2 regions of the Glaciecola sp. SC05 genome follow, and region 1 is predicted to be linked to the other one. Evidence: predicted binding sites of a transcription regulator. Region 1 holds the regulator's gene; the other holds the start of a gene.

Region 1 (7,474 bases):
AGTAGCGCAAGAGCCACTCAGCGATGACCAGCAGGCTGAAATCGATTGGTTGGTAGAAGAGTATCGCGTTGATACAGATCAAGCATCACTAGCGATTTTAGATACACTGTTACGCAGAATTGATATTATCCCCGCTGAACTAGTATTAGTACAAAGCGCTAATGAATCTGCATGGGGAACAAGCCGCTTTGCCGTAGAGGGATACAACTTCTTTGGTATGTGGTGCTTTGTTGAAGACTGCGGCTTTGTTCCAAGACGTCGGAATGAAGGCGCCATTCATGAAGTTGCAAAATACGACGATTTGTCGAGTGCGATGTATTCATATATGCGAAACCTTAATCGGCATCCAGCCTATACTGAGCTGCGCGCTATTCGGGCGAGATTACGTAACAACCAACAAGAAATAACAGCCATAAAGCTTGCTGAGGGTTTGAGTCGCTACTCTGAACGTGGCGAAGAATATATTTTAGAGCTTCAGCAAATGATAAGAATTAACGAGGAGCTAATTTAAACGTGACGTTTACACATACCAGCAGACTATTTAAGGCATTGAGCATCAGCGCGGTGCTCTTGTGCACGGGAAATAGTGCAGTCTTTGCAGACGAAATAGAAGTGTCTTATAAGACCTTTCATAGCCATGTGCGTAAGCTAGAAAACGATGACACGCAAGCCCTGCGTTTTGCATTTGGGTTTACGCATATCCAAAGCGGTAAACTTTGCCAAATCAATTCTGCACGTATAAGCACTCAAAAACAGCAAATACCGCTAGAAATATCTAGCGAAAATCGCTTTACCATTCCATCAGAGAAGGCCCTTCGCTTAGCGGATGCCATGATTTATATTGATGTAAGCGAACCAAGCAACCAATGCGATATATCTGTGCAGCTTGAGACTAAACCAGAGTACAACAAACGTTATTATAGTTTTGAAGAGCTCGTATTTATTAAAGAGCAGTACGAAGCGTTTTTTAATGAAATGGGAAGTTTCTTATCTTTTATGATGCCGACGGTTAAAGGCCTAGTAGTTCAGTTTGAGGACCAAAGCTACACTAGCACCATGGAAAATGGATATACAATCACGCAGGGGACCTTAACCTTAAATGAAGCGTTTTTTGAGGCTGGCAAGCCTATCAATTTACCCATTGAACCGTTACGCATAACCGCGCTAGCTACTAATTAAACTAAGTATTCTTAGCATCATCATTTTTTATATTAAGCTGGTAAGCAATTTGTTCTGCCAGCCTTTGTACGCTTCTTTCACCTCTATCGGCAAGTTCTTTTGCGCGATGAAACTCTAAAAGACCTACGTCACCTAACTGAGGCTCAATCAGTACATCGGGTGGATCGCCTGCAAGCCTTGAGCGAGTAACTCTCGCTTGCAGTATCTCCAATGAGCTGCTCATTACACCCATTATTCCTGGCGCAGCCATTTTGTTAGCTTTGGGCGCGGGAGAAAACCACTGCTTCATAAAACCACTAGAGCCCTTACTAATTAATTCATCGGTTTTCTTTTGCGATGCAATGTGTTCCTTTTCTGATTTTTCGATTAGCTGCGGTCGAAAATCAGCACTCAAATTCACTGCGATCACAAAGTCAGCGCCCAATTGTCTGCATTGGTTCACCGGCACAGGATTCACTACTGCACCATCGACCAACCAGCGACCATGATGTTCGATAGGCGGAAACAGTGCCGGGATAGCGCAGGAGGCCTGGATTGCTTCGCTTATACTGCCTTTATTAAAAGCGACTTCTTTACCTGAGTAGAGATCGGTTGCGACAGCGGTAAAAGGTTTGTCCATTAGCTCAAAGGTTTGCGCACAAAATTCTTCACGATGCTTTTCAAACACCTTTTGACCGCTGGCTAAGCCTCCACGCCGAAAGCCTACGCCGAGCAAGCCGAAAACTTGCCATTCAGTTAATGTGTTTGCCCATGTTTCAAGCTCTGTGAGTTTGCCACTTGCATAAGCCGAACCTACATATGCGCCGATAGAGCAGCCGGCCACCACATCAATTTTGACGCCAATGTCTTCTAAGGCTTTGATAATACCTATGTGCGCCCAACCACGAGCGGCACCGGCGCCTAACGCTAAGCCAATCTTCACAACAACTCCTTATTTGATGGATTTATTTTAGTTCAATAATAGTGGCGCTGGGCTCGTCCACTGAGAAATACTTTGGAACGTCGACTTTATCAAATGCGATATCACCTTCTCCAGACAATATGGTGTTGGTATCAAGACTTTTAAAGTCAAACTGCTGATGATCTAGCATATGAGATGGCACGATATTCTGCATGGCGCTGAACATTGATTCAATGCGCCCTGGAAAGCGCTTCTGCCAGTCTTGCAGCATCATTTTAATATTTTTGCGCTGTAAGTTTTCTTGTGAACCACATAAGTTACAAGGAATAATCGGAAATGCCATGTTTTGTGAATAGCGCTCAATGTCGACCTCTTTGCAATATGCGAGCGGTCTTATAACCATATGCTCGCCGTTATCACTTAACAGTTTTGGCGGCATCGACTTTATTTTTCCGCCATAGAACATATTTAAAAATAAGGTTTCAATCATATCATCACGGTGATGGCCCAAAGCAATTTTGGTGGCTCCAAGAGTTTTAGAGGTCTTATATAAAATGCCTCTGCGCAGCCGCGAGCAAAGTGAGCAGGTTGTTTTGCCTTCAGGGACTTTGTCTAATACGATGGAGTAGGTGTCCTCTTCCACTATTTCAAAATCTACGCCTAGTTCACTTAAATAATTAGGCAAAATGTGCTCCGGGAAGCCCGGTTGCTTTTGGTCTAAATTGACCGCAATAATCGAAAACTGAATGGGAGCAATACGCTGCAGATAAAGCAGTATGTCGAGCATAGTGTAACTGTCTTTGCCGCCTGACAAGCAAACCATGATGCGGTCACCGTCTTCAATCATATTGAAATCGGCGATGGCTTTGCCCACTTCACGACGAAGCCGCTTTTGCAGTTTATTAAAATTGTATGTAGCTTTTGGCTTAACTGACATAGTCTGTGCTTTATCCGTATTAAAAACATTGAGTAAAATGAAAACGCCGCAAGTATACGAAATTTGCGGCGTTTTTTCATCTACTGCATGCGTGAATATTGCGCGCAAATCGATAGAAAGCTAGTCAGCGTGGTCAAATATCCAATTCATTGAACCTGCGGCTTTATCACTAGCGTGTCACAGTTGACTCTATCTATAATATGTTCCGCAGTATTGCCTAACAGGGCTGCTGAAATTCCTCTGCGGCCAACTGAACCCAAAACTAGTAACTCTGCATCGAGCTTATCACAAAGGCCGGGCACAACATCTTCAGGTAAGCCTTCGCTAACATGTATATTTTGATCTGGTAATTTGTGCAGTTTGGCAATTGCCTTCACTTCTTTCTCATGTTTTGCTTGGATATCAAGGTTGTATGCCTGAGCGTTAAAACTTGGTACCTCTATCGCAACATGCATAGGTGCGCCGGCAAAAGTGTTGGCTAAATGTAAGCTACCCTTTACCAGTTGTGATAAATCTGCGCTGATCTGAGTGACTCGCTCACTTAATAGATTATGCACTTTGTCATTTGTATCTATGCTGATAGCAGCCACTATGTTGCCGTTTTCAGGCCAGTCGTGGTTTTTAACCATCAATACATTCATGGGGCTGAAGCGCAGCAGATGCCAATCATTCGGAGTAAATATTTTTTGAGCGATTTTATTGTGTTCTTTGCAACTTTTTACAATTAAATCACAGTGTTCGTGAGTTGCGGTATCAATGATCCCGCGATATAGCGATTTATGCCAAACTGATTTAATCTCTACATTCACCGCCCCACATTTGTTTATATACTGATTCATGGCCTTAACTTGACCATTCATCAATGCGGCCTTCATATCCACGCGTTGGTCAGTGCTCAGAAAGTTCGTCATATCGTAGGTTTCATCATAAATACAGCTGACTAACAGAATATTTGCATGCAGTTTATTGGCTAGGAAACAGGCTCTGTCAAAAGCCGGTTGAACATCATGATAGGGGTCAAATACCACTAAAATTCGTGAACAGTTAAACATATGTGCTCTCCACTGATGGTTATAGCTCTAGGGTTTGTTGATCTTAGTATAAAACACAATAAAAAAGGTGGTCAGCATCTGCATGCCGCCACCTTGTGTTAGATCAATGAAGGGTTAAAAAGTTAATTAGATGCCGAAAAAGACATTTCACTTTCAGGCATACGCTGCCTGACACCATCAAAATCCACTATGCTAATGAGTTTGCCATCTACTTTAATTAAACCCTCTTTTTGAAAGCGGGTGAGCAAGCGACTTATAGTTTCGACGGTTAAACCCAAATAATTGCCAATTTCGTTACGGGTCATCGATAGATTAAACTGTTTGGCTGAGTAACCGCGTTCGTCAAAGCGTTTCGATAAATCGTTAATGAAATGCAACAAGCGCTCTTCAGCGCTGCGTTTACTTAACAGCATCATCAGATCATGGTCGTGTTTGATTTCAGCACTCATGAAACGCATGATTTGTTTACGTAATGCAGGGTAACGCTCAGATACTGCGTCTAATGTGTCGTAGGGCAATTCACACACCATCGCCGTTTCAAGAGCTTGGGAGTAGCTTTGATGCATATTGTCTTTTAAAGCATCAAAACCGATAATGTCGCCGGGAAAATGAAAGCCCGTAATTTGTTCAACGCCGTCTTTATCACTAATGTATGACTTAAATGAGCCAGAACGCACTGCATATAGGGAATGAAAGACCTGACCAGCTTTGACAAGTTTGTCGTGCTTATGAAGAGGGCGCTTACGTTCGATAATATCGTCAAGGCTTTCTAATTCAGTCTTGCTTAGACTTACCGGTAAACAAAGGTGGCTAAAACTGCAACTTTGGCAGTGGATGGAGAGCTCGGCACTATTGCCCATCGCTACACTCCTTATAAATATTTAGATCATGTTATACCTTGAATTATTGGCAAAATCAAAACAAATGCGAAAAGAATTAGACTAATGGCTATAATATTTCTCGTTAACTTATGTTGCAGTAATGGCACTAAAAAGCTGGCTCCCAGGCTTGTAGCAATCAGCGCTGGAAAGGTGCCTAGTCCAAATAGCAGCATAAACAACGCACCGTTTAATGCGCTTCCCGAAGCTAATGACCAAGTTAATGCGGTGTAAACTAGCCCACAGGGAAGCCAGCCCCAAACCATGCCGTAAGCGAGGGCATAGCCCGGATGTTTAAAAGGTAACAGCTTTTTTGACAGTGGCTGTATTTTACGCCACAGATGACCGCCGATCCGCTCAAAATACGACAAACCTTTCCACCAGTTACTAATATAAAGAGCTAGAAGAATCAAAAACGACGCACTGACCAAGGTTAGAATAGGTAAAGTCGTAGTCATACTGCTACTGGCGATAGCCCCTAGATAACCTGTGAATGCGCCAGCCACGCTATAGGACAAAATCCGGCCGACATTGTAGGCAACAATATAGAAACTCGGTGATGCTTGTTTAGGGATTGCAAACGTAAATGCGCTTGCTATGCCTCCGCACATGCCGATGCAATGAACACCGCCAGCTAAGCCCATCAAAAATGCTGATAGCAGGCCAATTTCAGTCATTTGACTCAGTAGACTTGAGGGTATTCTGTTTTTGGGGTTTTGCTGCTATGTCTGCTCCGCTGGAGGCTTGGCCTTGCTCTGGCTCTGCTTTTACAGCCACATCAACATCAGATTTTTTAATGTCGTCATCAAATAAGATGCTGTAGCCCTGACGTTCTAGATCGTCAAATTGATTGGATTTTACCGCCCAAAAAAACACTCCAATTGCAATAGATACAATAATGATGGCCAGTGGGATTAAAACAAATATGATACTCATCGCAGTATTATCGCATTAAACGAGTGGAATTATATACCACTATTATTGAACTTAAGGACATCCCTAAAGCTGCCTGCCAAGGAGTTAATACGCCCATAACGGCAAATGGTAACACTGATATGTTATAGCCGAGCGCCCACGCAATGTTCTGTTTGATTTTTCGTTTAGTCCGCGCTGCCATCGTCAGCACGTCATTAAGCGCGGTTAACTTGGTATTGAGCAAGACAATATCGGCGGCATTCTTGGCTAAATCAGATGCATTGCCTACCGCAATAGATACGTCAGCGGCGGCCAATACAGGTGCATCATTAATGCCGTCACCAAGCATTATCATCGACTTACCTAGTGCCTGTTGCTGTTTAATATAGGCGAGTTTCGCTTCGGGTGGACAGGCGCCAATGGCATTGGGAATATTGAGCTGCTCTGCAATATGACTGACATTCACCTGTGCATCACCACTTAGAATACTCAAATTGAACTGTTTAATGTTAGCTAATACTTGTTTCACGTCGTCTTTTATTGTGTCAGTAAGCCAAAAGGCCGCAACAACTTGATGCTCGATAGCCAGCAACACATTCGCGCCCTCCCATTCAGACGTATCTTGTTGACCAGTTTGGCTCAGTACAAACTTTTTAGACCCTATATAACATTGATGAGCGTTGACTGTAGCCGATATTCCTTTGCCAATTTCTATCTGATACTGCTCGATATTGAAACCAAACTCAGCAAAGGGTTCGGTAAATGCTTTAGCTATTGGATGCTCCGAGCGAGTTTCTAAAAAACTGGCTAAAGCCAATAAGTAATTATGAGGGGGATTGTTAGACTTACCTTCGCCACCTAGCGGCGGATTGATGCGCTTAGGCGAAGTGGAGAGCCACTGTTGGCTAATAGAAAATGCGCCTTGTGTAAGGGTGCCTGTTTTATCAAACACAATATCGGTGGCATGCGTGACTTGTTCTAGCGCGTCGGAGCGTTTTAGCAATATTCCTAATTTATTAAGTTTTGCCATTGCACAGGTCAAAGCAGATGGGGTGGCTAATCCTAAGGCACATGGACAAGTCGCAATCAATACTGAAATCGTAATCCAAAATGCATGCGGGTCGTTTTGTGACCACCAATACCAATAGGTTAGGGCGCTTACTAGCAGCACTACACTAACAAAATATCGAGACAGTTTATCGGCGATAAGGGCAATTTTGGGCTTACTGCCCATGGCCGCTTCTTGTAAACGCAGTATTTGATTCATCATCGCGTATTTGAGACTGCTTGTGACCTCAATAGTAATACTGCCCTGTTGATTCACAGAGCCGGCAAACACTTTATCGTTTGCGCGCTTACGTACTGGCTCAAATTCGCCAGTCAGCATAGACTCGTCGGCAGTTGAACTGCCCTCTAATACGATCCCATCAATCGGGATAGATTCGCCGGCCTTGACCAACACTTTATCGCCGGTAGCTAGTTGTTTTGCTAATACGGTGACCCATTCGGAGTTTTCCCAGCGCGCGGCTGTTACCGGAATTAGTTTTAACATATTTGACGATATTTCTGAGGCTCGATGGCGCGCACGATGCTCCAAATAGCGACTGATCAG
Region 2 (7,474 bases), on a different contig from region 1:
ATATGAGAGCGAGTAAATGCAAAGTTATGATTATAAACAAGACGCTGTTTCTCTCCTTTTGTAGAGCCAGAGAACACTTGATTTGAAAAGTTTTGATTTTCTTGTTCACTGTATTGATATGACAGACGTTGGGACCAAATGCTGTCTTGAAATGAATAGTCCCAGTTTAGCCCAACAGACATTTGCTCACCGTTGCTCACATTATCAGCATCGCTAATAAAGCCTGTGTTAAAGTCGGTGCTGTCAAAATCGCTGATATAGTCTACAAGCCTCAAGTTGGCCGAAAAACTATTGTAGGCTGAAAATTCGTAGCCTAACTTGGCATAGCCAGTGGTGTTTTTATAGCCGTCGACTTCATTTCCGGTCCGTGCAATATTTTCGCCTCGCGTGTCAAAATGGGAGGCGCTGATGCTATATCGCCATTTATCTAGGCGATTACCGTAGCTGGCTTGAACCTTTGAGCTTTGCTTATTGCCGTAGCTTAGGCCAATGTTACCCGCACCATGTTGTTCGGGCTCTTTTGATGTGATGTTGATGATCCCCGCAACAGCTGAACTTCCCCATAAAGCGCTTTGTGGGCCCCGTAGAATTTCAATTCGACTGATATTTGCTAGCATCAAATGTGACAAATCGATAAGCCCACCTTGGCCTAAGTCGTTTATTTCAACGCCATCGAGCATGACTAATATATGGTTACTTTCGGAGCCTCTGAAACGAATTTCACTTAGGGTGCCGGTTGGGCCTGACTGCGATATATTGACACTAGGCACAGTGCGCAATAAATCCGTTAGACTCAGGGCGCCGGAGGCTTCAATTTGTGGCGTGTCGATTACACTAATAGCGCCGGCTACAAATGCTTTCGCGATTGGCGTGCGGGCACCACTAATGCTTATGGTTTCAATGGCTTGTGATGAACTTGTCGGAGCGTTTTGTGCAAACACACTGGTGCACACGCTAACACTTAGTGTCAGCGCAATAATCTTTAATTTCATGGTATTCCTTGTCGTTGCTCCCACCGAGCAATGTCAATTGATAAGGTCTGCGAAACGCCTTTTAACGTAAAACGCAGACCACCCTGACAAGGCCGGTATCCGGGCTTACAACACTCAAGCAAAACCTTCCCATGCGGTTAAAAAGCACAGTGGTGGACGTACACAATATTGGTGTATATTTGCTGAATTTGACGATGCATGGTGATGAGGAGACATACTCATACCCATACATTGTCGGTTGCTTACCGTTGCGGGGGCAGCACAGGCGTTTAACCTGTTTCCCGTTTACCTCATATTAACTTTGTAATTGCGCGTTAATGTGAGCACCTTGACCACTCGCACTATACGTAAGTTTCGATATTACACAATGCTAATAAAGGTATGAATTATACGAAAATAAAAGAATAGAAAATGTCATAGCTGAGTGCTCGCTATAAACCCTATGGCATCAGGCTGAGAACGGGCTCATCTAATGCCGCAAACTGCTCTTTAAGCGCTAGAATTTGACCTTCCCAGTATTTATCTTCACCAAACCAAGGGAAGGCTTGGGGAAAGGCAGGGTCTTGCCAGCGTAGTGCCAGCCATGCCATATAGTGCACCATTCGCATCGCTCGCAAAGGCTCTATTAGATGAAACTCTTTGTAGTCTAGTTCGTGAAATTCTTCATAGGCGTTCACTAAAATATCGAGTTGTAAGAGCTGCTGCTGACGATCGCCGCTTAGCATCATCCAGAGATCTTGGATCGCGGGGCCGTTTCTGCAATCATCAAAATCCACAAATATAGGGCCATCGCGCCACAAAATATTGCCTGGGTGCACGTCGCCATGCAGACGAATTGCGCCTGAGCATTTAGCAATGGCTTGGGTATAGTAGCGAGTAGTGCGCTCAATTAATTGCTCAATGATAGTAAAGAACGGCGTGTGTAGATGGACTGGCACAATCTCATGGGATTTGAGTGTGGCAATGGGGGCTTCCAAATGCGTAGCAATGCTTATCGGCGGACGATGCGCAAATTTCGCTAGATGCGCAGTGCGATGCATTTTGCCAATTGTTCGACCGACTGACTCTAACTGGTCGAGGTTGTCTACCTCAAACTGTCGGCCGCCTACCGATGGAAACAAAGCAAATTTGTAGCCGTCGATTTGATGAAGAGATTGTCCATTGATGGTCAATGGAGCAACGACCTGTATATCTTCGTCATATAGCAGTTGGCTAAATTGATGCTCTTCAAGCACCTGTTCGTCTGTCCAACGCAGCGGGCGATAGAATTTAACCACATAGCGCTTGTTGTCTTCGCTAACAAATTGATAGACGCGGTTCTCATAGCTGTTGAGGGCTAAGAGTCCAGATGCGACTTGTACACCAAGACTCTCGATTCCGTCCAAAATCAGCTCTGGGGTGAGTTTCGTAAAATGAAATTCAGACACCGGTGAATATAAACGTTGTAGGCTCTTCAACTTCAATGATATCGCCATTATCGTCAACAGTACTGACATGGAAGCGAATCTTCTGTGTGCCAACTTCTAAATTTTCTGGCTCAGTAGCAACACTTATGGGCAGCGTAAAGACCTCACCACCGGATACCACCACCTCGGCATCACCAAAGTATCTAGCGTTGACTAAACCTTTCACATCTATGGTGTAGGTGCGCAACTGCTGAGACTTATTCAAAATTTTAAGCGTATACACATTTTCTATGAGTCCTTGGTTGGTTTCTCTATCGAGGGAGTTTCGGTCTCTTATAATATCTACTTCAAGCGGCACGCGCATAGCAATGTCGGCAATTAATAATCCAGACATTACCACCAAAACAATGGCATAGCCCACAAGTTTCGAACGGAAAATTTTAGTCGTACCACCTTTTAATTCGTGCTCAGACGTAAAACTAATTAGGTTTTTTTCGTAGCCCATTTTCTCCATAACGCCGTTACAAGCGTCCACACAGGCTCCGCAGTTGATACACTCGTATTGTAAGCCATTACGAATATCGATGCCGGTGGGACATACCTGTACACATAAGTTGCAATCTATGCAGTCGCCTAGGCCTTTTTCTTGCACTTGTTCAGGCGTCATTTTACGAGTACGAGGGCCGCGCTTCTCTCCCCGCTGCGCATTATAGGCAACAGTGTAGGTATCTTTGTCAAACATTGCAGATTGAAATCTTGCATAAGGGCACATGTGGGTACACATGATCTCGCGCATATAACCTGCATTTGCATAGGTGCAGAAGGTAAAAAACAGAACCCAAAATGCTACCCAGAAACCAGTGTCAAAGGTAAAAAAGTCTACAAACAATTCGTCAATTGGAGTGAAGTAACCGACAAATGTCAATGAGGTTAGCAAGGCCACTGTAATCCACGATAAGTGCTTTAAAGATTTCCGAATGAACTTGTCGACGTCCATTTTTCGTTCATCTAGCTTCATGCGTTTATTGCGTGCACCCTCTATTTTTTCTTCAAACCAAATAAAAATAAAGGTCCAAGTGGTTTGTGGGCACATAAAGCCACACCATACTCTGCCGGCAAAAGTAGTAATAAAAAATAAAGCAAACGCCGATACGATGAGCGTGTAGGCAAGGATGGTAAGATCTTGTGGCCATAAAGTAATGGCAAAAAAACTAAAACGTTGTTCGGCGATATCGAGGAGGACAGCTTGCTGGCCTTGATACTGAAGCCATGGGATCAGGGCAAACGTACCTAAAAATATCAGACCAAAAAAACGTCTAATATTCTCGAAGGTACCTTGAACAGCACGCACATAAATGCGGCTTCTAGCTGAGTAGTTGGGTTTAGTCGACGCATCTTTAGGCTTAACAATTTTGACTGGCGTAACGTCTTTGATGCGTATTTTTTCACTCATGCTTGGCTCCTAACTTTCGCAAAGCAATATTATCTATCGAAGAATGTTCGGCGATTATACCTATCTAAGCAATTGATTTGTTAACTGAGATCAATAAATATTCTTGCTTGTGTCAATATACGCAATCTTAGTTATAATTAGGTATAAGTATTCAGGCGGTTTTTTTGTGTAAACGGGTTATACTCTAAACATCAATAGGTGGGAGCAGAAAGCCTTGAAAATATGGCGTTGGATAATCAGTATCATCGGGGTTGTGCTAATAGTAGCTACACTCAGAACAACGGCGGCGCAAAACTTCTTTGGCGGTATTGCAGGGACTGTCGGCGGCTGGTTTAATGCTGTTCTTGATGCACCGGATAGAGCGCGACTAATGGCGCTGCAAGACAAGTTTATGCGCAACAACATGTCATTGAAGCCGCACCAAACTGATTATGTATTTGAAGTCACCGCTTCGCTCGACAGCGTCCGGACCTTTTACGCCTTGTATTGTGTTGAAAATGATAAAAACCCCTATTTATTTGGTAACAACCTCATGAAGTTTTGCTCTGATATACAGCAGTCAGATATATTATTGCCGGAATAAGCAAAAAACTTACAACACGGACTTTGTTGTTCAGAAACTGAACTATTTTTTTTAATATGATTCTTATTAATATCCGAGTAGATAGAGCGATGCCTATACCTGCTCATGATATTGTTCAGGAGAACCAAAATGAAACTTAACAAGTGTTGCACATCCATCACCGCACTGGCGGTATCTTTATTGCTTTTTAGTAATGCACAAGCTGGATCAGAAACGCAGCAAGTCAGCGAAGCGACTAATATTAAGATAGAGTTTATTGAACCGGAATCTTACACCGATATGCGCCCATCTAACGAATCGCGCAGTAGATATCACAAGCATGTATTGAGCAGTATTGAAGAGCACTTTGCCGAGTTGTCGGAAAATTTGCCAGATGGTCAGACACTGGATATTAAAGTCACCGATATTGATCTGGCCGGTGATACCAGAAGCCCTAGAATTCCAGTTGGATCGTTTATGTTTGATGTGCGAGTAATGGAAGACATCTTTTTCCCTCGAATCAAATTTAACTATGTCCTGAAAAATGCCGCGGGCGAGGTCCTGCAATCGGAAGACGTAAATTTAAAAGATATGGCGTATTTGAATCGAGCCGGTGTCGTTAGGCGCAACAGTGGTTCGTTTCCTTACGAAAAATTTATGTTGCAACAATGGTTTAAAGATACCTTTGAATCAAAAGCTCATTCTGCATCATAGTTGGTATAGATTCCCCTTCAGTTGCACCTTACAACCCGATGCCTAGCGGCATCGGGTTTGTTATTGATGGTGAATTAAGCCTCTAAAACAGGCTTGCGACTGACTCCGACTCGCATACGATATACAGAATATTTGTGTTTTCCTTTCTTTTTCGATGCAAAGGCAGCTTTGTCGGCATAGCCCACAATTGTCTTGTAGTTAATATCTTGCTGTAGGTCATTTTCGGCAAAACTAACGATGCCGATTGCCGTAGCAATAGACAAAATATGACCGTTTATGTCCTGTTTAATGTCGAGTTCGGCAAGAATCTGTCGGGCTTTTTTCACGGCATCCACTTCATACGATTTTGGCAACAATAAAGCAAACTCATCGCCCCCTAAGCGTCCAAAGGTATCCGAATCTCGTATTGTGCTCTGTACCACTTCGACAAAGGTTTTTAAGTATTCGTCACCGGTATTGTGACCATATTTGTCATTAATTTCTTTAAACTTATCTAAATCAAAGTACATAAACGCCAGTGGCTCGTTTTGGCGCCTAGCGGCAGCAATTGCCTGTTTGGTTCGGTCACTAAATAAATAGCGATTGGTTGCGCCGGTGAGAGTGTCGTAATGCGCTAAACGCTTAAGTCTGACGTCTTTTTTAAAGTCTCGCCTTAAGGTACTCAAAAGGTACTTTAAAATTTGCGGCGTTAAAGCATCGGTCGGAAAAGCGTCTAAAGTGAAGTGACGATACCCGCTTACGTCAAAGCTATCGAATGATTCAGAGAGAATTAATATCGGGCATGGCAATTCTTTCGCAGAATAGTATTTTGACAGCTGCCGTCTGAGCGCCGGAAACTGCTCTTGAGTTACAATAATAAACGCGGTCGAAAAGCTACACTCTTCAACTTCCAGTTCGTAACCTCGGCCTAAACAAATTACGGTATCTATTTGGCTGGTCATTTTTAGCGCACTGGTCAGCCATTCTCGTTCTCTGTCATTTTCATTGATCAGGAATATTTTCATCAGGTGACTCGGTATTTGCTTGTATCAATCCGTTGATGTTTTTTTATTATTATTCAACACAGATAGTACAAAAAATACACAATATAATCAAAGTTTAAGAATAGATCAGAAAACGCGCTCTTAAAAAAATGTAAACTTCTGTAGACTTATTATCACTTGAAGAGGCTATACTTCTTTGGTGTTGATAACAAAACAGGTTCACAAACAGCCCATGAGCGACCACATTCGTCAAATTTTTAATAATATAAATTGTGTTGAAGTAGACTTTAAGAACGCTTCGCATACAGATGCATTACTGACTTTGCTACAGGTTTATGCGACTGACCCAATGGGCGGCGGCGAGCCTATTGAGTCAAAGGTAACTGCTACGCTCATTACCGAAATGTCTAAGCGATCTCATGTGTTCTCAGTAATTGTTTTTGCCGATAAGGTTTTGGATTCATCACCGTCTGTATCGACTTTACCGATAGCATTTGCCAATTGCATCGAAAGTTTCTCGACGTTTAAAGGGCGTGCAGTGGTCAATATTCATGATTTTGCAGTTATACCCGAAGCCAGAGGGCACGGCATTAGTCAGCGACTGTTGCAATGTATTGAAGAGGTCTCTATTGCTCGTGGTGCATGCAAACTGACCCTTGAAGTACTAGAGGGAAATACAATTGCTAAGAATGCTTATTTGAAGGCCGGTTTTAGTGGCTATGAGCTTGACCCAGCTTTGGGCCAAGCATTATTTTGGGAAAAATCGCTGTAGTTAGTTTATGCGTTTTTTTTCACTAAAAAGTCCAATCCACCGACGATAGCCGCCAACTGGGCTCGATTGCATTGCTCTGAACTGGCTTTAGGACTGTCGGGATATACTTCGGTTGTAGTGACGTATGGGGCTTGAGTAAACCCACCACACAAGTGCAGACTTGCTTTGTCGTATAAAATAACGCCATCTTGAATAACCTTACTGCCGATCAGGTTGCCATCTGTATCTGGCGGGGCAATGTGCGTGACTTTTCTAACGCTATCGATGATTGCGCGTTGAAAGCCTAGTTGCGGGCGAGCACTGTCGCCAACGGTGTAAAAACCGTCAGGAATATTCCAGTTATCATTAATAGTCCCATCTCTAGCCGCCAGAGCGGGTCTAAACTCACTATTGTCAGTATCGGTAGTTTCATGTAGGTCAAAATGCGCCAGCAGTTTGTTTTGAAATGGCTTGATATAGTGCATTATGGCAGTGGCCTCGGGTGACTGGCCACCTTCAAAAAATGAGCGGTTCGGATCCGCGGTATGAGGATTCCAACGATTGATTGTTTCATAACCCCATGGGCTCACACAAGGCGCAACTATAAAGTTAA

What was found. Region 1 encodes FNR, which switches genes on or off when oxygen is low (the NO sensors DNR and NnrR bind a similar motif). Its sites were predicted from a motif close to TTGATCTAGATCAA; they were not measured.
Region 2: ccoG (cytochrome c oxidase accessory protein CcoG) is a predicted target of FNR. The motif match lies at 3,932-3,945, and genes of this name have one in related genera.

What each region holds. Positions count from the first base shown of each region.
Region 1 covers NZ_JBGIYY010000002.1:188,264-195,737, forward strand. The annotation lists gene AB9H30_RS02655 (glucosaminidase domain-containing protein) at 1-511, shown strand, start outside; gene AB9H30_RS02660 (DUF2987 domain-containing protein) at 514-1,179, shown strand; gene rssA (patatin-like phospholipase RssA) at 1,181-2,101, opposite strand; gene ttcA (tRNA 2-thiocytidine(32) synthetase TtcA) at 2,124-3,017, opposite strand; gene uspE (universal stress protein UspE) at 3,164-4,069, opposite strand; gene fnr (fumarate/nitrate reduction transcriptional regulator Fnr) at 4,192-4,929, opposite strand; gene AB9H30_RS02685 (sulfite exporter TauE/SafE family protein) at 4,956-5,624, opposite strand; gene ccoS (cbb3-type cytochrome oxidase assembly protein CcoS) at 5,617-5,883, opposite strand; gene AB9H30_RS02695 (heavy metal translocating P-type ATPase) at 5,891-7,474, opposite strand, start outside.
Region 2 covers NZ_JBGIYY010000007.1:44,643-52,116, forward strand. The annotation lists gene AB9H30_RS07930 (TonB-dependent receptor plug domain-containing protein) at 1-992, opposite strand, end outside; cobalamin riboswitch at 1,065-1,338, opposite strand; gene AB9H30_RS07935 (serine/threonine protein kinase) at 1,433-2,419, opposite strand; gene ccoG (cytochrome c oxidase accessory protein CcoG) at 2,412-3,851, opposite strand; gene AB9H30_RS07945 (hypothetical protein) at 4,066-4,434, shown strand; gene AB9H30_RS07950 (DUF3016 domain-containing protein) at 4,564-5,127, shown strand; gene AB9H30_RS07955 (diguanylate cyclase domain-containing protein) at 5,202-6,131, opposite strand; gene AB9H30_RS07960 (GNAT family N-acetyltransferase) at 6,343-6,882, shown strand; gene AB9H30_RS07965 (M14 family metallocarboxypeptidase) at 6,888-7,474, opposite strand, start outside.